DNA from 2 places in the Marinomonas foliarum genome. Region 2 is predicted to be linked to the other one. Evidence: predicted binding sites of a transcription regulator. Region 2 holds the regulator's gene; the other holds the start of a gene.
What was found. The regulator PhoB, encoded in region 2, activates phosphate uptake and scavenging genes when phosphate is short. The targets are predictions, from matches to a motif close to TGTCATANNNNTGTCANA.
Positions count from the first base shown of each region.

Region 1: JSY38_RS14705 (PhoX family protein) is a predicted target of PhoB. The motif match lies at 7,071-7,088, and genes of this name have one in related genera.

Region 1 covers NZ_CP070273.1:3,152,103-3,163,891, reverse strand. Annotated here, with positions in the region: gene JSY38_RS14725 (2-hydroxyacid dehydrogenase) at 1-165, opposite strand, end outside; gene JSY38_RS14720 (VOC family protein) at 162-575, opposite strand; gene JSY38_RS14715 (FMN-binding glutamate synthase family protein) at 710-2,272, opposite strand; gene JSY38_RS14710 (putative bifunctional diguanylate cyclase/phosphodiesterase) at 2,342-4,768, opposite strand; gene JSY38_RS14705 (PhoX family protein) at 5,043-6,944, opposite strand; gene JSY38_RS14700 (methyl-accepting chemotaxis protein) at 7,200-8,837, shown strand; gene JSY38_RS14695 (MmcQ/YjbR family DNA-binding protein) at 8,886-9,278, opposite strand; gene JSY38_RS14690 (ABC-F family ATPase) at 9,382-10,965, opposite strand; gene JSY38_RS14685 (hypothetical protein) at 11,137-11,559, opposite strand; gene JSY38_RS14680 (hypothetical protein) at 11,563-11,789, opposite strand, start outside.
Region 2 covers NZ_CP070273.1:1,911,533-1,923,321, reverse strand. Annotated here, with positions in the region: gene oppB (oligopeptide ABC transporter permease OppB) at 1-285, opposite strand, end outside; gene JSY38_RS08905 (peptide ABC transporter substrate-binding protein) at 431-2,041, opposite strand; gene cysZ (sulfate transporter CysZ) at 2,362-3,141, shown strand; gene JSY38_RS08895 (response regulator) at 3,141-3,983, shown strand; gene phoR (phosphate regulon sensor histidine kinase PhoR) at 4,051-5,400, opposite strand; gene phoB (phosphate regulon transcriptional regulator PhoB) at 5,397-6,092, opposite strand; gene ubiA (4-hydroxybenzoate octaprenyltransferase) at 6,177-7,031, opposite strand; gene JSY38_RS08875 (chorismate--pyruvate lyase family protein) at 7,028-7,603, opposite strand; gene JSY38_RS08870 (HDOD domain-containing protein) at 7,610-8,878, opposite strand; gene JSY38_RS08865 (amino acid ABC transporter ATP-binding protein) at 8,978-9,757, opposite strand; gene JSY38_RS08860 (amino acid ABC transporter permease) at 9,780-10,880, opposite strand; gene JSY38_RS08855 (amino acid ABC transporter permease) at 10,891-11,789, opposite strand, start outside.

The sequences.
Region 1 (11,789 bases), 1.2 Mb from region 2:
ATCTTGAGGGTCTGGATTAGCAACAATCGCAACATCGCATTCTTGCTTTTGCTCTTCGGTTAACTCAGATAACAAGGCAATCTCTTCATTCGGCATTGCTTTCGACAACGCCTCAACCCAAGCTACTTGCTCAGCTAAACCACTTCGACTGATAAAAGGAATCATTTTGCGTATACCTGTGTCATATCTTTAAAGCCTTTTAGCTCAATGGCATTACCACTCGGGTCTTTAAAAAACAGTGTCCACTGCTCTCCTGGCATGCCTTCGAACCGGACACTGGGAGCGAGATCAAATACGACATTTGCTTCAGTTAATCGCTTTGCTACTTTTTGCCATTCCTCTAACGGTAGAATCAAACCAAAGTGCGGCATGGGAACAAAATGCTCTCCCACACGCCCAGTATTTGTCGTTGGGCTTGGCTCACCAAGATGCAAAGACAATTGATGTCCATAAAAATCAAAATCAATCCATGTCTCTGTACTTCTTCCTTCTTTACAGCCTAAAACCTGAGTATAAAAAAGTCGTGTTTCTTCCAAGGAGGTAACATGAAAAGCATAGTGAAAAAAAGCAGACATATTATGCCCCTAACAAAAAAGTTGAGACTAAAACATACAGCACGAAGGGAAAAAGTAAATATGAGACCCTAAAGAGGCCTCATATACTTAGCATTAAAATAAAAAATAGCAGTTCCAACGACCAAGACTACAGACTATTGCAGGCGTTCTTCGTTGGAAATAGTTTCTTCCTGAAATGCTGTCATATTAATGTATTCAGGGCGAACATTAGGGATCGGATTCGCTTGTGAAAATAACTGTGAATGACTTTGGTTTTCAATAATTCGAACATGGGAACGCATCAACTCTCTTGGCTCTTTCACGCCACAAGAATGGGCAATCATGCCGATGCCATGCAAGAGCTCAGCAGCGTAATTTGCCACTCGCTCCGATTTTTCGGCTGCGACTAAACCCTGTTGTAAATCAGGATTGTGCGTCGTAATGCCTGTAGGGCAGGTATTTTTATTACACTGTAATGCCTGAATACAGCCAAGAGAAAATAGAAAACCTCGCGCTGTCACAACAAAATCGGCGCCTGCGCTTAAAGCCCACGCCGCCTTTCCAGGAACGATCAACTTGCCTGATGCAATAATTTTGATATATCGACGTAAACCATATGAGGTCACAATATTCACCACCGTAGGTAAACTCTCACGCAAATGCATACCCACATAGTCCATTAAAGGTTGTGGAGCCGCTCCCGTACCACCATCAGAACTATCAATAGTGATAAAATCAGGACAATAGTCGATGCCTTTTTTATGTACTAGTTCACACAATGTTTCGAAGAATGAGAGATCACCAACCACCATTTTGAAACCAACTGGCTTAGAGGTTACTTTACGAACATGATGAACCATATTAAGTAAGTCATCGATGGACTTTATGTCGATATGGCCATTGGGGCTGTTGGAATCCTGACCAACAGGAATACCACGAGTATGGGCAATTTCTTCTGTCACTTTCGTACCTGGCAACATACCGCCCTTACCTGGTTTCGCGCCTTGACTCATTTTGATTTCAAACATACGCACATTTTCATGCTCTGCCAAGCTCGCCAATTTCGTATCATCTAAATGACCTTCATGATTACGCACGCCATATTTTGCCGTACCAATCTGGAAGACTAAATCACAGCCACCTTCAAGATGATAAGGAGATAACCCACCCTCCCCTGTATTCATCCAAATACCAGCCTTACGTGCACCTTTTGATAAAGCTTGTACAGCTGGCTTCGACAAGGCACCAAAACTCATCCCAGAAATATTTACAACGGAACGAGTCCTATAGGGCTTTTTGGCAGTGTATTCACCAATACAAACCTCTTTCGGTTGTGCTGCGTCTTCATCTAAGGTTGGAAAGGCACAATTTAAAAAGAAGATATCACCAGGGGTTTCAAGAGAGCGAGTCGACCCAAAGGCAATGGTGCTATCAACATTTTTCGCTGCACGATATGCCCAAGAACGTTCTGCTCGATCGAATGGGCGCTCTTCACGATCCATCGCAAAAAAGTATTGTCGAAAAAACTCACCCATATGCTCAAAAATATAGCGAAATCGCCCAACAACAGGATAATTTCGTCTAATAGTATGGGACGTTTGATGTGTATCAACCCAATACATCACTGCCACAGAAACCGCAGCAACGAAAAGCAAAAAAACAAACAGCAATGCTCCCCAATGAATGGTCATCGTTGCTAACGAAGATAAGAAGTCCATACCAAGCCCTTAATATTAACAATAAGTGTATTTGGCTATACTACGCTATAAAGAAGGGCCCTGTGTGCGTCAATCATGGACAAACTCAGCAATAAAGTCTTCTGGAGGGACTGGGTGTCCAAAGTAATAACCCTGATAAAAGAAGCAACCTATTTCACGCAATCGATCGTAATGCACAAAGGTCTCTACACCTTCTGCCAAAACATTAATATTGAGTGCTTGTGCCATCGCGATAACCGCATGAACAATTGCCTCATCACTTTTATCAGTCAATAAGTCTCTAACAAAGGATTGATCTATTTTCAGGCGGTCAATTGGCAAAGATTTCAGGTACTTCAAAGAAGAGTAACCCGTACCAAAATCATCAATAGAAAGGTGAACCCCTAAACGTTTTATAGCATGCATTTTTTCTAAAGATGAAGTCAGATCATTAAGAAGCATATTCTCTGTAATTTCAAGGTCAACACAGCTTGCAGGAACCTCATGCTTCTCTAGCTGCTCCTTCAGCATGGGTAAAAAACCCGCCTGTTGAAACTGAATTGGACTGACGTTTATAGACATGCGCCAAGATGGATCCCATTTACCTTCTTTTAACCATATCGCGACTTGGGACAATGACTCATTTAAAACCCACTGGCCAATTTCAACAATCAAACCAATTTCTTCAGCGACAGGTATAAATACGGCAGGAGAAATGAAGCCTTTCTGCTCATCTTTCCATCTAATCAACGCTTCCGCCCCAATTAACTGATTTTTATCATTCGTCTGTGGCTGATAATATAACTTAAAGAATTTGGATTCGGTGGCATGATGAAGGGCTTTTTCCATTTCGAGTCGAGCATCTGATACTGCTTGCATTTCTGTTTTATACAGCGCAAAAGTATTCCGTCCAGACTCTTTCGCTCGATATAACGCTGTATCAGCCTGCTTCAAAATAGCCTCTACTGAAGCACCATCACCATTAAAAATAGTCGCACCTAAACTGGCTGTAATATGCACTTCATGATGGCCAGCTTTCTTAACCTGCTGGCATGCATACATTATGCTTCTAACAAATTTATTAACGGCTTTTTCTACCTGTACTTCATTGTCACCGAGATGCACCAACAAGAAAGCAAATTCATCCCCACCCATGCGGGCAAATACAATATTATCGTCAATAAGAGAATCCAGTTGCGACGCCACACAACAAAGTAATTGATCACCAACATTGTGGCCAAGAGAGTCATTAATAGTCTTGAATCTATCGAGGTCCATAAAAACAACAGCTGAATGACTGCTTGAATTTGTTCCTCGCGAGCTTTTTAACACGTCACAAAGTTTGTCTGATAAATATTGGCGATTAGGCAAACTCGTTACTGAATCATAATAAGCCAGTCGATGGATATGGGCCTCTGCATCTTTCCGCTCAGAAACATCACGTACCAAGAGTATTGTCTCGACCTTACTTTGAACTCGGTATTTCGCCATACGTATTTCTACAGGTAATTCAACACCTTGGATTTGATATCTAGCCTCTACCGTTAGAGGGGTATCAAGGTTTAAATTCTGTAGAACGTCAAGAAACTCTACCCATGACGATGGGGTGTGCAATGCCTCCAACGAGTGTGATTTAAGCTCGATAGCACTCTTTTTAAGCATAAGTTCTGCCGTTAGATTAACTAAAGTAATCTTGTTGCTGTCATCTAGTAACAGAATACCATCGGCGGCGTGCTCAATCATGGCTTTGGTATGACTATCACTGCGCTCTAAATCACTCAAGGCTGTATTAAGTTTTTTCCATAGGGATGCAAAAGTAGCGTGTAAATTGCCTAACTCATCTAACTTATGGTGTCGGTGAAAGGATTTTGGCAACGGAATATCGTCATTATGGCCAACATGCGATAAGGATTCTGTTAAACGCATAAGAGGATAAGTGACTAGAAAATAAAACACTAAAGAAAGCAGAGAGGCTAATAACAAATCTTTGAACAGATTGTAGACTAAAATAGAAAGTTGTTCTTTGAAAATTCTATCTAATAAATAACGTTTTTCTGGCCAGAGATATAAATATCCAGCATCAAAATCAGGCGTTTCTAAATGCAGCTTTCGCTCGTAATTTTGTAGATCGAGTAAGAAAAAATCAGTGAAAAATTTCGGCACCGAAAAATCACGTTTGGCACCAGTGGCTTCAACAAAAATATTCCCTGATTCATCTCTGACTTCTAAATGAGAAATAGTAGGACTAAACAGCAAACCATCAACCTGTTGTTGAGCAAAATCAACATCTAAACGAAAAACCGCTTCAGATAGTGGCTTTTCAACAACAGCGAGTAATTCTTCGAAGTCTTGATTTATCTCGGCCTTTTGGTCGCTAATTCCTTCAAAGAACTGAAAACCACTGCTGACTAAGCTTAGAACAATTGCGAGAACTAACGTTAAAAACGCTTGTTTAATAAATAGAGATCTCGAAAAAACAACTCCCATCTTCACTCGCTTATATTCTTCGGAATTCATTATTATGCTACTTGCACAATCCCCACATCCATAAACTTAAGCACAAACTAGGCCAGTGCGACACGCAAGACTCGTAAGATAAAGACCTACAACTTACTCTTTTATAAGACTGACATTTTCTGAGCAATGACACAAGAACCTATAAAAAACTCTTATGAGGGCTATGATCTAAATCATAATCTACTAACAAATCCGCCAAAGAATCTCATAAAAAAAGCCAGTATGATAATCATACTGGCTTTAAAAAAACGAAATTCACTTATAAAGCAAAAACTTAGCCAAGAACAGCACCGTCTTCACGCGAGATAGCAATCACACTAGAGCGTGGAACTGAGCGCCCACCGTCAGGCCAATGTGAATTACCACCTTCACCCGGATGCTGAATACTAATAAACATAGTTGTCTTAGCTGCATTCCAAGCTAAGCCGGTAATCTCTGATTCCTTTGGCCCAACTAGAAAACGACGAATTTCTCCCGTATCAGGATCTCCAACCAACATCTGATTATTTCCTTGCCCTTGGAAATCTTTTTCGTTTGAGTAGTTACCGTCTGTCTGGATCCACAAAAGACCTTTAGAATCAAACTTCAGACCATCTGGTGAGTTAAACATATTGTCTTGATTAATGTTCTGAGATCCGGCATTGGCATCATCAAAAACTGCTGGATTACCCGCCAAAACAAACAAGTCCCACTTAAACTCAGTGTGAGTATGATCAGAGTCCATTGGCATCCAACGAACAATCTGACCAAAGTTGTTTTTTACTCTTGGGTTTGGGCCACCAGCAGGCGTTTCATCACCACCTGCATTAGGCTTAACACCACGGTTTTTGTTATTCGTCAATGAGCAGTAAACTTCTGCTTTATGTGGATGAGCCGCAACCCACTCTGGACGGTCCATCGTTGTAGCACCTACTTTCGAAGCCGCCATACGAGTGTGAATGGAGATTTCAGCCTCTGTCATACCTGTAGTTTTAGGTGTCAACGCTAACCACTCACCGCGATTATTATCATGAAATTTGGCAACATATAACGTACCTTCTTCAAGCAAATCACGGTTATTACCACCAGCCAAATATTTATGCTTCGAGATAAAACGATATAAAAATTCGCCACGCTCGTCATCGCCAAGGTAGACAACAACATGGCCATTCGGCGCAATAGTTAACTCTGCGTTTTCGTGTTTAAAACGACCAAGTGCCGTACGTTTTTTCGGGCGAGAAGTCGGATCCAACGGATCGATTTCAACAATATAACCAAAGCGGTTTGGCTCGTTTGGTTCTTTAACAAGATCAAAACGATTATCAGCCATCGCCCAATTATAACGGCCTTCCGTACTCATGCCATAACGTTTAAATGCTTCTGACATTTTGTAATCTTTATCATTGGCTGTGAAGTAGCCATTAAAGTTCTCTTCACATGTCAAATAAGTACCCCATGGTGTTTGTCCATTACCACAGTTATTCCAAGTTCCTTTTGCGACTAAGCCTTTCGGGTCTTCTGATGTCTGCATCCATTTGTGACCACGAGCAGGGCCTGTGATATCCATTTCTGTATCCGCTGTAATACGGCGATTATAAGGAGAGTCCTGAACAATCCCCCATTTTCCGCCACGCTCTGCAACTTCTATTATGGACACACCATGAGCAGCTTTGTTTTTACGTACGTCATCAGCATTGGCAGGCATACCATCGGTACGATTAGCATGAAGAGTATCGCCATTCGTGTATTCATTGTTGATGGCCATGATCTGCTTACCATCCTTAGAGAAAAACGCCATGCCATCATTATGATCGCCAAACGCTAACTCTTGAGAAGCACCAGTACCACCCGTCGTCGCGTTAAACGCTGGAGCATTGCTGAATAATGGATCTCCCCAAGAAGCCAAAACTTCCCACTTATAACCTTCAGGTACCGTTACAGTATCCAATGTATTAGCGCCAACCATACTAAACGCTAGACGTGATTCTTTACTTCCTGCGGCAAGCGCTTTACTGGCTGAGAATGCAGTTGATCCCATTACAAATGCGCCAGCACCAACCGCAGCACCACCACCTAAAAAGCCACGTCGTGACACCATTTTATTGGCTACTTCCTCAAACTCAACGACCTCAGGAGCTGGACGTACCAATTCATCTAACTCATCAAAACCTAGCTTCACATTATTTTTAGTCTTCATAACACTGCCCTATTAATTATTAAAAATTAGCCATTATTGAGATTGCCCCAAGGCAAAATTTTTTATGTGTTTCAAATGCTGACCTTCCCTCTGGCAGGGAGATTAGAAAGTAACTTACCGAGAAAAGATGACATGAAAATGACAGTGACGAGACATTGTGCTTATATTAACCAGTACGATGAGTAAAACATGTGCTATACAAGAAATATTGCGACTCCCCAAATAACAAAAACAACATGAATAAAGGGTGAAGTTATGATTAATACTCTGCGAAACATACCAATCCGCTTAAGACTAACTAGCTTGGTCATTTTCTTTTCATTAGGTCTTTTGTTTGTGATTTATTTGTCCCTTACGGTCAACAAACAATCATTACTCGATGAAAAATATGCACAAACCAAACATGTTGTCGAAACTGCCACTGGCGTATTTAGTTATTTTCATAAGCTAGAGCAATCCGGAGATCTTAGCCGTTCTGACGCACAGCACTATGCTATGGAAATAATCAAAAATACTCGTTATGCGACGTCCGAATACTTCTGGATCAACGATTACGATGCAAAAATGGTTATGCACTCCGTAAATTCAGCATTGGATGGGAAGGATTTGTCAAACCTTGAAGACCCTAATGGCAAAAAACTTTTTTCCGAATTTACAAAAATAGTAAAAGCCCAAGAAGCCGGGTTCGTTGACTACCTCTGGCCTAAACCAGGTAGCGAGCTTCCTGTTGAAAAAATATCATATGTTCAGGGCTTCAAGCCTTGGGGTTGGATTATTGGATCTGGTATCTATCTTGATGAAGTCAACTCTCAGTATCTAAAAGAAGTCATGCGTCTTGGTATTATCAGCATAAGCATTATTCTTACCGCCTTGTTCTTATCCTTTTTAATCGTACGTTCAATCCTACAACCTATAGGGCAAATTCAAGCTGTTTTACACAACATATCAGATGGCGATGGTGACTTGAAAACACGTTTACCTGAATCGGGAAAGGACCAGCTGACTTTGATTGCCACTCACTACAATAGCTTTGTGGATCGTCTCTCCGAGACTTTAGGTAAGGCAGTTTCACTCAACCAAGAAGTAGAGCAAAAAAGCCAAGAACTGAAAAATGTTGCAGCCAAAACACAAGCAATTACTCAGCAACGTGAAGGTATGTTTGCGCAAATGGCAGAAACAATAAAAGAAGTCGACGAGTTTAAAAATGAAGTCACTAACAGTACCCAAACCACTCTCATTTCAGCACAAAATACTGCCGAAAAAACCCAAACAGGGCAAACCTCAATTAACCAAACCGTTGAGTCACTTGAAAAGCTGTCATACGAATTAGAGTCCGGTTTAAATTCAGTGGTTCAATTAGCAGAACAATCACAGACTATTGGTTCCGTATTAGATGTTATAAGCGCCATTGCAGAACAAACCAACTTATTGGCACTCAACGCAGCCATTGAAGCGGCACGAGCCGGTGAGCAAGGCCGTGGATTTGCTGTTGTCGCAGATGAGGTACGTGGGTTAGCAAGCCGCACACAAGCCTCTACCGACGAAATACAACACATGATTAACAAATTACAAAGCGGGGCAAAAGAAGCTGAAAACCGCATTACTGCAAGTCATCAGCAATCACAAAGAACTACTGAAGAAATCACCTTAACCACACAATACCTTCAAGATATTGCCGTTTCAGTGGACGACATAAATAAAGCCAGCAGAACAGTCATTGAAAGCGTCAACATGCAAAGTGATGCAGTCCAGAGACTAAACAGCCTTAATGAAAAAGTTGCTGAGCTTTCAGCACAGGCAGGGTTGCAGGTTAAACAAAACAATGAGACCAGCGAGTCATTAGCAAAAACAGCTAAAGAGACCCAAAAGATAATGTCGATATTTAAGCTTTAAAGGCATCTTTGAAAAACAGCCAACGAGTATATTTTCTGGCTGTTTTTTCTAGAAAATCATATCGCCGTACAAAGCGGGTTTCCCATACCGGACTTCCAAACCCTCTCGAACGGATTTTTTTAACTTCCTAACGACCAAACTGTATGAATGATCGATTTGCCTTTGGATCTCCCCCATTGGCAAATCGCCAGACAATACAACTGAATTCCAATGTCGCTTATTCATATGATAAGCAGGAATAACATCAGAGAAAATATCGCGTAATTCAATAGCATGATCCGGGGTGCACTTAAGGTTCAAGAGCGGCGATCCTTGCTTCTTTATCAATAAAGCAAACATCTTACCTTGCACTTTAAAGACGGCAGTATAATCATCAAATGGGTAATACTCTTCAGCCTCGGGCTTAGAAAGCAGATATTTTTTAAGTGTTGTTGAGTCCAAAATCGCGCCCTTTCAAGGTTCAAAACAGTCATCAGTATAAAACAAAAAAGCCGCTTACTGACATCCAGTAAACGGCTTTAAATAGAAGGATACTTAAGCAAGCTCAGCCCTGATGAGCAAGGTACTCGTCGTAAGTGCCTTGAAAATCAATAACCTTTTGACCTTTGATTTCAATCACTCGATTCGCCAACGATGATACAAACGCCCGATCGTGACTCACAAAAATCAGCGTGCCGTCAAAGTCGAGTAACGCGTTGTTTAAAGCCTCAATGGCTTCCATGTCCATGTGGTTCGTTGGCTCATCCATCACTAAGACGTTTAAATCCATCATCATCAATTTACCAAACAGCAAGCGGTTCTTCTCACCACCAGAACAAACTCGTACTTTTTTATTGAAGTCATCTGCGGTAAACAACAAACGACCCAACATTGCACGAACTTTTAAATCATCATGTTTTACAGTACGCCATTTCGACATCCAGTCAAACAAGGTTAAATCGCAATCAAAGTCTTCTGTACTGTCTTGCGGGCAATAACCAATAACGGCATTTTCAGCCCATTTAATCTCACCTTGCTTGGCTTCTAGTTCATTCATCAAGCAACGCAAGAAAGTCGTTTTACCGGCACCGTTTTCACCGATAATCGCCAATCGAGAGCCAGCTTCTAAAATCATATTACCGCCAGAAAATAGCAGTTCATCATAACCATGGCCTAAATCTTCTAAGATCAAAGCATGACGGTGAAGTTTTTTATCTTGCTTAAAAGTTAGCGAAGGCGTCATACGGCTAGACTGTTTTACTTCTGACAGTTCAATTTTTTCTAGTTTTTTCGCACGAGAACTGGCTTGTTTTGCCTTAGATGCGTTGGCTGAGAAACGGTTAACGAAAGCTTGAAGATCGTCCATTTCCGCACTTTTCTTCGCGTTTTCAATTAATAATTGCTCGCGAATCAAAGACGAGGCTTCCATGAAGTATTCATAGTTACCTGGGTAAATACGCAACTCACCAAAGTCTATGTCCGCCATGTGAGTACACACAGAATTCAAAAAGTGGCGGTCGTGGGAAATAATGATCATGGTGCACTTACGCTGGTTCAGTACGCCAGCCAACCAGTTAATGGTATGAATATCCAAGTTGTTGGTAGGTTCGTCCAACAGCAAAATATCGGGATTAGCAAACAAGGCTTGCGCTAACAAGACCCGAAGCTTCCAACCCGGCGCCACTTGGCTCATTAGACCAAAATGAAACTCTTCTTCGATGCCCGCTTCCAACAAGATATCACCAGCGCGGCTTTCAGCACTATAGCCATCCATCTCGGCAAATTCTGCTTCTAGCTCGCCAGCTCGCATGCCATCTTCTTCACTCATTTCTGGCTTAGAGTAAATAGCATCACGCTCTTGTTTTACTTTCCACAACGCCACATCGCCCATGATCACGGCGTCAACTACAGAGTATTCTTCGAACGCAAACTGGTCCTGACTTAAGGTACCAACTTTTTCACCCGGTGTGATAGACACATTACCTGACGTTGGCGTCAGCGCCCCACTCAGAATTTTCATGAAAGTAGACTTGCCACACCCGTTGGCGCCAATTAGGCCATAACGATTACCGTTGCCAAATTTCGCTGAGATGTTTTCAAATAATGGCGTTGCGCCAAACTGCATAGTGATATTAGCCGTGGAGATCAAAAGAAAGTCCTGAAAAAAGAAAATAGAAAGCCGTTTAAATTTGCCACTAAGTCAGCGTACAAAATATAAACATAAAGGTGGGCGAATATAGTGATTTATGGGGATAAAGTCGAGGGATTAGGTGGTTTTTTACCAAACTAGTTTAAGAAAGCGTTAAAGAAGACAAGATATCTATACTTTGCTCTTACTTGGAAAGACGTCTTCTATATCCTGATCGGTTTTTACAACACCGCTGTCAGGTATATTCTCAGTTGGGTCTGACGTTTTTGGGGCATCTTCTGCCCGCTCTGAGTATTCCGGCTTTGGGTTTGGGTTTGGGGGTTCAGCAGTCATGTAAGCACTCGCTTGAGAGATCAAAAAGCTTAATACATCTCGACTCGCACCATTTAATAGATTTTTTCTCGCTTTTCGAGTGATATCCAGCTGAGTACTAGCGCCTAAGACAAAACTGGCAAGTAAACCTGTTGGACTGGTTGCTTTATCGAGTAGATTATCAACTGCTTTATCACGAGAGGCCTTGGCACGTTTTTCCAAGATTTGAGTACGAAAGTATAAACGTTCTCTTTGCTGACGCATTCGCTTTAGGCCGAACATATATTACTCATCTTCTGTTGGAATAATGGCATCAAAAGTACGGGTGAAATCCATGCTTTTCAATGTTTGTTTCACCAAATACAGCAAAACGATAGAGCTTAAAAAGGTCACTAATGTTGCCGTTAATAAAATTCCGACCAAAGAAAAACCATAACTCCATGCAATAGCCGCACTGCTTGCAATAATTAATAACCAAGTAGTGAGCAACAAAAAGATAACACCACACATTA
Region 2 (11,789 bases):
AGGAAAACTCTGCGCTATCAGCTCGTTTATAGTGAAATCTTTATAGCGAAAAGAAGGCCCTAAATCGCCTTGAAGTAGGCCGCCAAGATAATAAAAATATTGATTAATTACCGGCTCATCTAGATGGTATTTTGCGTTAATGTTTGCCAACACTTCAGGTGGTAACGTACGTTCGCTTGAAAATGGACTGCCAGGAGCAGAGTGCATTAGAAAAAACGAGACTGTAATTAAGATTAACAATGTCGGAATGGCTTCTAAAATGCGTTTTGAAATAAATGTCAGCATAAAAATTACCGGACTAGGCGCTATAAACAACGGCTAATGCTAGGAACCTATAGGAAATTCAAGAAATGCCCAGCGCTTTTACGCTGGGCATGGTGTTTACATCGGTTTTACATGTTGGAAAAACTCAATGTGATAAAACAACGTCTTAGTGTTTGATAATGTACATATCGCGCGCATAAACGTTGTCTTCTGGGTTAGGCATGTAGCCGCCTAGGTAGCTTTTTACTAAACGCTTTTCGGTATATTGGTAGATAGGAGCAACGGCCATATCTTGTTCAATGGCGATTTCTTCTGCTTTGTTATAGTTCGCGGCTGGATGCTGCATGGTTCGAGCATCGTGCAACAGCTTGTCGTATTCTGTGTTGCTGTATTTACCGTCGTTATTACCGTGAGTAGTGGTTAGTAGGTCTAACATGGTAGAGGCTTCGTTGTAGTCGCCAATCCAACCTGCACGCGCCACATCAAATTGCTGATGTTTCTTCGTTTCTAGGTAAGTTTTCCACTCTTGGTTTTCCAATGTGACGTTCACCCCCAAGGTTTTTTTCCACATTGACGCAATCGCAATGGCGATTTTTTTGTGGTTTTCATTGGTGTTGTAAAGCAAGCTGAAAGACAAAGGGTTACTTTTGCTGTAGCCCGCTTTTTCTAATAATTCTACGGCTTTCTCGTTACGCTCTTTTTGTGTCCATGTCGCATATTCAGGCGTGGCTGGTGAGAAATCATTCACAACTTCTGGTGTGAAAGAGTAGGCAGGTAGCTCACCTGTGCCTGTTACATATTTTGCAATCACGTTACGGTCGATGGCATAAGACAAGGCTTTACGAACGCGTACGTCGTTGTATGGTGCTTTAGTGGTATTGAACTGGTAGTAATAAGTTCCCAGCTTTGGTGTGACCACAACTTGGTCTGGAATATCGCGGATTAGCTGTTTGTAGTGGTCGTTTGGTATCTCATAGCTAAGATCCATTTGGCCTGCTTGGAAACGTTTTAGCTCGGCGTTGGGCGATTCTATTGGCAAGTAAGTCACCTTGTTGATGATGGTTTTGGCATCGTTCCAATAGTTTGTGTTACGAGTGAAGACCATTTTTTCGTTGACGATCCACTCGTCCATTTTGTACGCGCCGTTGGATACCATGTGTTCTGGTTTTGTCCAGTCATCGCCCCATTTTTCGACGACTTTTTTCGGCACAGGAAACATGTTTTGGTGAGACGTCATTTTTACGAAGTAAGGCACTGGACGCTCAAGTGTCACTTGGAATGTATGGGCATCTAGTGCTTTTACGCCAAGAGTTGAAGGGTCTGCTTCACCAGCAATGATTTTACTCGCATTCACAATGGATGGGATTTCCATGAACCATGCGTACGGAGATGCCAGTGCCGGATCAACTGAGCGAGTAAACGCGTAAACAAAGTCTTCGGCTGTCACAGGATCGCCGTTAGACCATTTTGCGTCTTTACGAAGGTGGAAAGTGTATTGCGTATTGTCATCGCTTACATCATAGCTGGTGGCAACACCAGGAACTTGGTTGCCATCACCATCTTGGTTATATAGACCTTCAAACAAGTCTTTTGAACGAATCGAGCCAGGTGTGCCTTCCATTTTTTGTGGATCAAGCGTCGCAGGTTCTGCACCGCCACCACGAACAAGTTCTTGTTTATCGGCTAATTCAACGCCTGCAGGTACGTCTGCAGCTTGAGCTTGCAGAGCGAAAAAAGAAGTAGCCATGATGGCACTGGCGAGTAAGGTTCTTTTCATTTTGATTGTGTCCCTTGTGAGTTAACTTTTGTGTGTGCCGTTTTTTATATTCAGACGTTTACCAGCACTGGTTCGTATTCGTCTTACGGTTTCATAGTTCACCAATTCACAAAAGGTCACAATCGAAATTGCGTATCAGCCCATGCGTCTAATAAATGTCAGTTTTGAATAGTAGTTGTGGAAACGAGGTACAAAACGCGAAAGGTGCTTGAATGACATAAGGGTTGAGCTTATTGCTAATAGCGTTGTGGAGCCGTGAAAGCCCTCGTGGTACTCTGTGGTTCTTGAAATAAACTAGATGAAAAGGTTAATTCGCCATCGTGATTACTCACCCATTTAAAGCCGCAGGGGCATTTTTCAAAGCATTCCCTTTGGTTCTGTCGAAAGAGTTAAGAGTGTTTATATTGGTTCCACTACTGGCAAACTTTGTGCTAATGGGACTACTTTATATGGTGGCGTTTAGTTATTTTCAGTCCTTAATGGACTCCGCTATGGGGTATTTACCAGAGTGGGTTTCGTTTCTGAATTGGCTGTTTTATCTTATTTTCGGTGCCATTATTAGTGTGCTGCTGTTTTACAGCTTTTCGGTTGGGGTTAATATTTTAGCGGCGCCATTTATGGCGTTTCTAGCAGAAAAAGTGGAAGAAAAAGAAACGGGTAAAGTCTTTGATGAGGTGCTAACCACGAGTGTCATTATGGCCATTGTTGGTCGTAGTTTGCAGCGTGAGTGTCAGAAAATCCTGTACTTTTTACCACGCTTTATTCTGTTGCTTTTATTGTCTTTTATTCCTCTTGTTAATGTTATAGCGCCTGTATTACTGTTGTTATTTTCTGCTTGGATGCTGTCTTTGCAATATATGGATTATGCGTTTGATAATAATAAGGTCAAATTCCATGATATGAGAATGGCATTGCGCGCTAAGCCTTTATTATGTTGGACGTTTGGCGGGATTGTTATGGTGTCTTTGACCATTCCGTTTTTAAATTTATTTATGATGCCGATTGCTGTTGTAGCGGCCACGCTGTTGTGGATTTCGGTTTTCAGATCACAGCATGGTGATTATTCTGCCTTGTTAGATCGCACTAATGGAACCTTGTGATGTCTTTAAAAATATTGGTTGTTGATGATGCCTCTTTTACTCGTGATTTGATTCGGCGGACATTGCGTAAGCAGTTTCCTGCAGTCGAGATTGAAGAAGCGGTAAATGGCCGTAAAGCCCAGCAAATGCTGACCAAAACGCAGTTCGATATTGTTTTGTGTGATTGGGAAATGCCTGAAATGACAGGGGTTGAACTGCTTAAATGGTGTCGAGAGCAGCCTAAATACAAAAAAGAAGATGTGCCCTTTGTGATGATTACGAGTCGTGGTGATAAAAGCCATGTGGTGGAAGCTGTTCAGTCTGGCGTAACGGATTATCTTGGAAAGCCGTTTTCTAGTGAGCAATTAGCAAACAAAGTCATATCCGCAGCTAAGAAGCATGGGCTTGATAAGAAACTGACGTCACAGAAATCTCGTGAATCTGCCTCTCCTGGTGGTGTAAGCACGGCATCACTCGATGTACTCATGGGAGCGGGTAAATCTGCTCCTGTAAAAGCCACCAAGTTTACCAACCCCGATGCGCCCGTTGTGTCAGTAAAGGATGTCAAAATCCCGACCATAGTGCGCTTCGAAGGCAAACAGTTTCGTTGTATGGTTATCCAGTTTAGTAAGACCGAAGCGACCATGTTCATTAAGAGTGACGATGTCGTGCCGCAAGTATTGGGGCAGGCTGTATTGGATTTGGAGCATAAAGGCGTAACGAATCGCTTAAATTATTATGTACAATCCGTAGCAACGACTGAGAAGAAACATGACTCGACTTTTTTGACGGTAATTTTAAGTTTGATCGACCAAGACAGCGAAAAAGAGGCCTTTATTAGTCAGTTGTTTGAAAGCTTATAAACTTTCATTATCAAAACCCTCCTCACAGCCTCCCCTTGTAAAGGGGGAAGCTGTGAGGAGGGTTTAATTAATCACTTGGCGACTCGTTGCTTTCGTCTGTTGTAATTGCAATAGCAGCTGTTACAGCATCATTCCTAATTCTGTTAGCCGGGAAATGACACGAGAAAGTACTACCAAAACCTGGCTGGCTGCGAATCTGTAACTTAGCTTCATGATGCAATAATACATGCTTCACAATCGCCAGACCTAAGCCAGTGCCGCCTGTTTTGGAGCCTCGACCTTTGTCCACTCTGAAAAAACGCTCTGTGAGTCTAGGTATATATCGAGGGTCAATCCCGATTCCACTATCTTGTACCGAGAACACGCCGTTAAATTCGCTTGATTCCCACTTTACTGTAATGGCGCCACCATCTGGTGAATACTTGATGGCGTTGACGATTAGGTTCGAAAACGCACTGTAAAGCTCTTTATAGGAGCCATATAAATGCGCCTCTTCTGGAATATGCAAAGACAGTGAGTGTGAATCTTTGAGGATTGGTCCCATCGCATTAGTGATGGAGTTTATGATGTTGGATATTTTATGCCACTGATTTTCTTCACGTTTGTCGTTGCTTTCTAAACGCGAAAGCAACAAGAGATCTTCGATAAGCTGTTCCATTCGTTCAGACTGCTCAGACATATTGACGATGCCTTTTTGCATACTGCTAGGTAAGCTGTCTCGAAACATGTCGAGAGTTTCTAAATACCCTTTAATTACGGTAAGTGGGGTTTTTAATTCATGAGATGCATTGGCGACAAAGTCTTTGCGCATCTGCTCTAATAAGTGCAAACGTGTGACATCACGAACAAAAATCAAGTGGTCATTTTTGTCATATAAAGTGGTTTGAATTTCTAAATAGACACCGTCTTTGGCGGGAGACTTAATGATTAAAGGTTCCCCAAAACGCTTTTGACTAAAGTAACGGAAGAAGTCTGGGTTGCGGACGATGTTGGTTATGATTTGGCCACGGTCTGTGTGACGAATTAAGCCAAGGAAATGCCCTGCGGAATTGTTCCACCACTCTAAATTACCTTGATTGTCCGCCATGATCACGCCTTCTTTCAAGGCGGTGGTCGAGCTTTCAATACGTGTTAAGGCTTGGCGCATTCGGCGCTTAGACTTGCGCTGCTTTTTCTGTAGGCGATAGACAGCGTCAAAGACGTCACCCCAAATACCACTGGCTTCTGGGGGTGCTGCGCGTCCCGAATAGCGTAACCAATTATGAAACTGATAAAGCTGATAAAGTTGCCAATACAAAGAGCCCAAAACATACAGCAGCAAAACACCTAATAATTGCCCAACGATTAGGCCGATGACAACACAGGCAACTAACCCTGCTAGCCAACTCAGAATGGTGTTTCGCCAAATGGTTTTCATACGGACCTTTTTGCTGAAAAGCGGTAACCTGTTCCTCGTACAGTTTGTATCAAGAAATCATGAGTACTGCCAATGGCTTTGCGTAAGCGACGAATGTGAACGTCTACTGTACGCTCTTCAACGTAAACGTTACCGCCCCATACTTGATCTAATAATTGTGCTCTAGAGTATGCGCGCTCTTGGTGGGTCATTAAGAACTTGAGCAAACGGTATTCTGTTGGCCCCATTTCCAAAGGACGGCTACCAATGGTGACGCGTTGGCTGATTGGGTCAAGCGTTAGGCCTTCGATTTCAATAGGCTCATCAACACCTTGTGGTGTTGCGCGACGCAATACGGCTTTTAGGCGTGCAACTAACTCTCTTGGTGAAAAAGGTTTCGTAATATAATCATCAGCACCGACTTCTAGGCCCTGTATTTTATTATCTTCTTCACTTTTCGCTGTCAAAATAATGACGGGAATTTCCGCCGTCGTCGTGTCTTTTTTCAAGCGACGTGTCAGCTCAATGCCACTGCCCCCTGGCATCATCCAATCGACAAGCACTAGGTCTGGTCGATGATCTACAATGATTTCATGGGCTTGCTGGATATTTTCTGCTTCCAAATACTCGTAACCCGCCATTTCAAGGGCTATGGCTATCATTTCGCGTATGGAAGATTCGTCATCAATAATTAATACTTTTTTACCGGTCACAGGATTCATCCTCATCTCAGGAACGGTTTCATTAAAGCGACCAATTGTGACAATTCGATTACATTGTCACAACTTTGCCACATATTACACAAAATAGCTTAGTACTAGGCCAATAAAGACACAGTACCCAATGCGGTTGTTGTCTAAAAAAGAACGAAAGCAAGCTTGTCTATCGCGCTCTTTTGCTTGTTTAAATTGTTGATAAAACAAACCAACACAGACAACAAGTGACACAAAGTATAACCAATGTAGTCCAGCGAGTAGGCCAATCCAAGTCAATAAAGATAAGGTTAGCCCCTGTAGGCAAACAATAACAAATAAATCATAGCGACCAAATAAGATTGCTGTCGATTTAATACCGACTTTTAGGTCGTCGGGACGGTCTGTCATCGCATAATAGGTGTCGTAGGCTATTGTCCAAAAACAGTTGGCGACAAACAACATCCATAGCTCAGGGTCTGCCAAATCTCCTCCCTGTGCGCTGTAAGCCATAGGAATCGCCCAAGAAAAGGCCAAACCAAGAAACAACTGCGGCAGATGCGTGTATCGCTTCATAAACGGATACAGAGCTGCAAGGCCCAAGCCAGCAAACGACAATAGAATCGTTCTTAGGTCTGTAAAGAGTACCAAGATGAAACTCAAAATAGACAAAGCGCAAAAGAGGAGAAGTGCTTCTTTTTCAGACACTCGACCCGACGGTAGAGGGCGGTTCTTAGTTCGTTCAACATGGCCGTCGACTTTTCTATCAGCGTAGTCATTAATGACGCAACCCGCTGAACGCATACTAAAAACACCTAGGACAAAAATAATCACTAGATGCCATTGCGGCATGCCGTCGGCCGCCAGCCATAAAGCCCATAATGTTGGCCACATTAGTAAAAAAGAGCCAATAGGGCGGTTGAATCGTGTTAATTCTGCGTAGTCTTTAAGCTTGTTCATACTATTCCAAACGGTGATTTTAGCTGGTGTATTTCATCAAAAAAAGCTTCATTAACCAATATCCCCGGGCCAAATTGGTGGAATACAGAACGCCGTGCCCACACTGAATTAGGTCGGTTTGGGAACATGTGCTTTGGTAATTGTGTGACTTCGATACCGCTTCGCTTGAGAGCTCTGTGCTGGAACAAATAGCCGCCTAATGGCTTGTTTTGTAATTGTTTTACTTGGCGCCAATGTCCCTTCAAGGACTTCGCAGGAATAACCGAGCGAGCATAAATAACGGCTTGTCCATCGACCTTGAGTAGCACAGTACGAATGCGTGCTGCGTCTCTTGGTCCTAGCTTCAGGCGCTTTCGTTCCCTTGCTGTTGGAATTCCCCAGGCGTCTTCGAGGACTTCTACAATTAATGTTCCCACGCAGTGTAACTTCGCAGTGAGAGAATCTTTAGTGGTCAACCAAGGCCAAAGCTTTTGCGGTACTTTCATTTTATTAATTTGATGTACTGGAGACCAGCGGTAGTCAAATTGTTGTGCGGCAGATGGATTCATTATTGCCTGATGCATCTTTGTCATTTGAAGTTAGGTGTTCATTTTATTGATTAAGGCGACCATCTTATGCAGTTCAGCGGATTTTTGATAAATCGCATTACGGCAGTCTTCTGCTTCTTCCAGTGTTAATCCAATTTCTAGTAACACAGAAGGCTCTATTGGATTGTTATGGCGTAGCTGATTAGAGACAAACAGTAATTTCGCTAACATCGCGTGTTCCCCATAGTAGTGAGGTTTTTTGCTGTATCGAATCGCCATCCAAATGTTATCCGGTAGGCTCCAGTAACGTAGTAGCCAAGAACCTAACTGTTCTTTGGTGAAATGCAATATTTGCATCTCAACCAGTTCTGAGGGCAAGTGCGCGTTTGCTTCTTGGTAACGTGAAAGAATGGAGAAATGTGGTGGTAAAATCGTACTGATGCCCAAGTAACCAAAGTTATGTAATAAGCCAGCAAGGTAAGCATGACCAAGTTTTGGGCGATTTTGCAGAGGCATGGCTTTTACCAAAGACTCCATTAATACGGCATTTGATACGGAATCGAGCCAAAAATCTTCATAGTGACGTGGACCATCTTCTGGTGCTTGAAAGCCATTTCCCATTGATAAACCAAGCGCTAAGTTCATCACCATGTCATAGCCTAAAACGCGTATGATCGCATCCTCTACAGACTCTATAGAGCCTGGTGCGCCATAGTAAGGAGAGGATGCCCAGCTAATGACTTGAGCAGCCAAACTTGGGTCGAGAGCGATGACATCACATAACTCATCGGTGCCCGCGGATTTGTCCGTAGAAAGGCGAATAATACGATGAGATGATGCCGGCAAAGGCGGAATTTCTAATGTTTCTTCAATTCGCTGTTTAAGGCGAATGGACTGGAATCGACCAAGGGCCTGAAGAATTTGCTCTTCATCGTGTTCGTGATTATCAACAGGACGATTGATGAGTGATGTATCAATGGAAATGGCTTCAAAGCGATTCAGAGGACCTGAAAACATCGCCTCTAACTCTGCTGAGGTAATGTCATGATAGGCACCATCGACTTTAGTTCGAATCGAAAACACAGCTTCTTTTAGCATGCTTGCTTCTAAAATTGTGGTCACACTATTTGGTTTAATTAGTGGGTCGCCAGAGCTGTGATAATGATTAACAGGCTCAAAACGGCGCTTCGTCAGTCGTGATACTGCGGAAATATCAAGCATATTGTTTTCAGGGAAAATAACCTGCAAACGACCAGTGTGATCGGCTAGATGTACCACGCGTAATCTAGGAGTTGTTTGAAGGTCGATGGAAGCGTCCATGTGTTTTCCTGTTGTGAATGACGTATATAAAAAAAGCCCCTATAAAAGGGGCTTTGTGAATATAACAGATTTTAAGTTCTAGTTCTGAATAGTAACTGATTAGTGATTCAGAATTTGACTCAAGAACATCTGAGTACGGTCGTGTTGAGGATTGTCGAAGAATTCGTGAGGCTCATTCGCTTCAACGATTTCACCAGCATCCATGAAGACAACACGGTCAGCGACGGTCTTAGCAAAGCCCATTTCGTGTGTTACACACACCATGGTCATGCCTTCTTCGGCTAGCTGAACCATTACGTCCAATACTTCTTTGATCATTTCAGGGTCAAGTGCAGACGTTGGTTCATCAAATAACATGATGCGAGGCTGCATACACAAACCACGAGCGATAGCCACACGTTGCTGCTGACCACCAGACAACTGACCTGGAAATTTCAAAGCTTGGTTAGCAATTTTGACACGCTCCAAGTAATGCATCGCCATTTCTTCGGCTTCTTTCTTAGGTGTTTTGCGTACCCAGATTGGTGCCAACGTCAGGTTTTCTAAAATAGTGAGATGTGGGAACAAATTAAAGTGCTGAAACACCATGCCCACGTCTTTACGGATCGCTTCGATGTTTTTCAGGTTGTTGTTCATCTCAACACCATCAACCAAAATTGAGCCTTTCTGATGCTCTTCTAGGCGGTTGATACAACGTATCATCGTTGATTTACCTGAGCCAGAAGGGCCACAAACGACAATACGTTCGCCTTTCTTTATGCTGAAATTGATGTTTTTAAGTACATGAAAATCGCCGTACCACTTGTTTACATCGTTAAATTCGATGATTGCTTCTTCGCCCTGCGCAAGCTGGGCACGAGCCATGTTTGTATCTGTCATAATAAAGACCTCAAATTCTTAACTAATTTCGCTTGTGCCCAGTTTCTAATTTACGCTCGAGAGCCATACTATAACGAGACATACCAAAGCAGATAGCCCAATAGACAAAACCTGCAAAGGCATAACCTTCGACTGTCGTTCCTAACCAGTTAGCGTCATGGTTAGCGGCTTGAATTCGACCTAAGAAGTCAAACATACCAACGATATAAACCAAGGTCGTGTCTTTAAACAAAGCAATGAAAGAGTTCACTATTCCAGGGATTACCAGTTTTAGTGCCTGAGGCAAAATAACTAGAACCATAGACTGCCAGTAGGTTAAGCCCATCGCATCAGCGGCTTCATATTGGCCTTTAGGAATCGCTTGTAGACCACCTCGGACCACCTCAGCCATATAAGCTGCAGAGAACAAGGTGATACCAATCAAAACACGCAATAATTTATTGAAGTTCAAACCTTCAGGCAGGAACAACGGGATCATTACAGATGCCATAAACAAAATAGTGATCAATGGTACAGCACGAATAGTTTCGATGAATACCACACACACAGATCTTGCGATTGGCATGTCTGAGCGTCGACCAAGAGCCAATACTACCCCTAATGGGAAGGAGGCAACGATACCAATGACACCAAGCAGCACAGTAAGAAACAAACCGCCCCATAAAGAGGTCTCTACAACTTCTAGGCCAAATATCCCACCAGCGAACAAGCAGTAAGCTACAACGGGGTAAGCAAAGATAATCGCAAGAGAAAGGTGCAATTTATTAATCGTTTTAATGGCAAAAGCACCCACCATAACGATTAATAAAATAACGGCTAAATTAATGCGCCACGTTTCTGCCTCAGGGTATAACCCGTACATAAACTGGTCAAAATAGACAACTATGAACGCCCAACAAGCACCGCCACCTGTACAAGCGGCTTTTGAAGTACCTTCCCATGTTGCATTGATGAACCCCCATTCTATGATAGGTGGAATGAGCAAATACATCAGGTACAAGCTGAAAAGAGTTAGGAATATATTCAGAGGGGACGAAAATAAATTCTGACGTACCCATGCCACAGCACCAACCGATGCAACCGGTGGTGGGAGGCTTGGTGATGGTTTAAAGATAATAGCCATGATCTGCCTCCTAGCGCTCAATTAATGACATTTTGCTGTTGTACCAGTTCATGAATACCGAAATCGATAGACTCAATGAACCGTAAACCAACATACAAAGACCTATGGTTTCAATCGCCTGACCTGTTTGGTTGAGCGTCGTACCCATTACCACTGCAACCAATTCAGGGTAAGCAATCGCAGCCCCTAGAGAGGAGTTTTTCGCCAAGTTGAGATATTGGCTAGTGAGCGGTGGGATAATTACGCGCAATGCTTGAGGCAATACGATAAGTCGTTGAGTGAGGTTATCACGTAGCCCCAAAGATCGAGCCGCTTCGGTTTGTCCCCAGTTCACAGACAATATGCCAGCTCGAACGATCTCGGCAATGAATGCTCCGGTATAAGTTGATAAGGCCACTAAAACGGCAACAAACTCAGGAGGGAGCACCATGCCGCCTGTTACGTTAAAGCGGCTTTTCTGAGGTAAGTCGAACTCTATCGGAAACCCAGAGACAGCTAAAAACAGGAGTGTCACACCAACAATAACGCCAAGAGATGACCAGTAAGCAGGGAACCATAAGCCAGTTTTAGTCTGACGTTTTTTCGCCCAAATGACCAAGCCAATAGACGCTACAATCGACAAAATAAAGCCGAAAATAACCAATCCAAATCCATCTTGGGCTATTGGGTTAGGTGAGTAAATGCCGCGCTTGTTTAATAGGAAGTCGGCAAATTCATAGCTATCTCGTGGTGCTGGTAATGCTGCAAGTACAGCAAAATACCAAAAGAACATTTGCAGTAGTAATGGAATATTACGCAATGTTTCGATGTAGACAGTAGCTAAACGTGCCACTAACCAGTTTTTAGATAGTCGAGCTAGCCCCATTATTACGCCAATAATGGTGGCTAATACAATCCCTAATAAGGAAA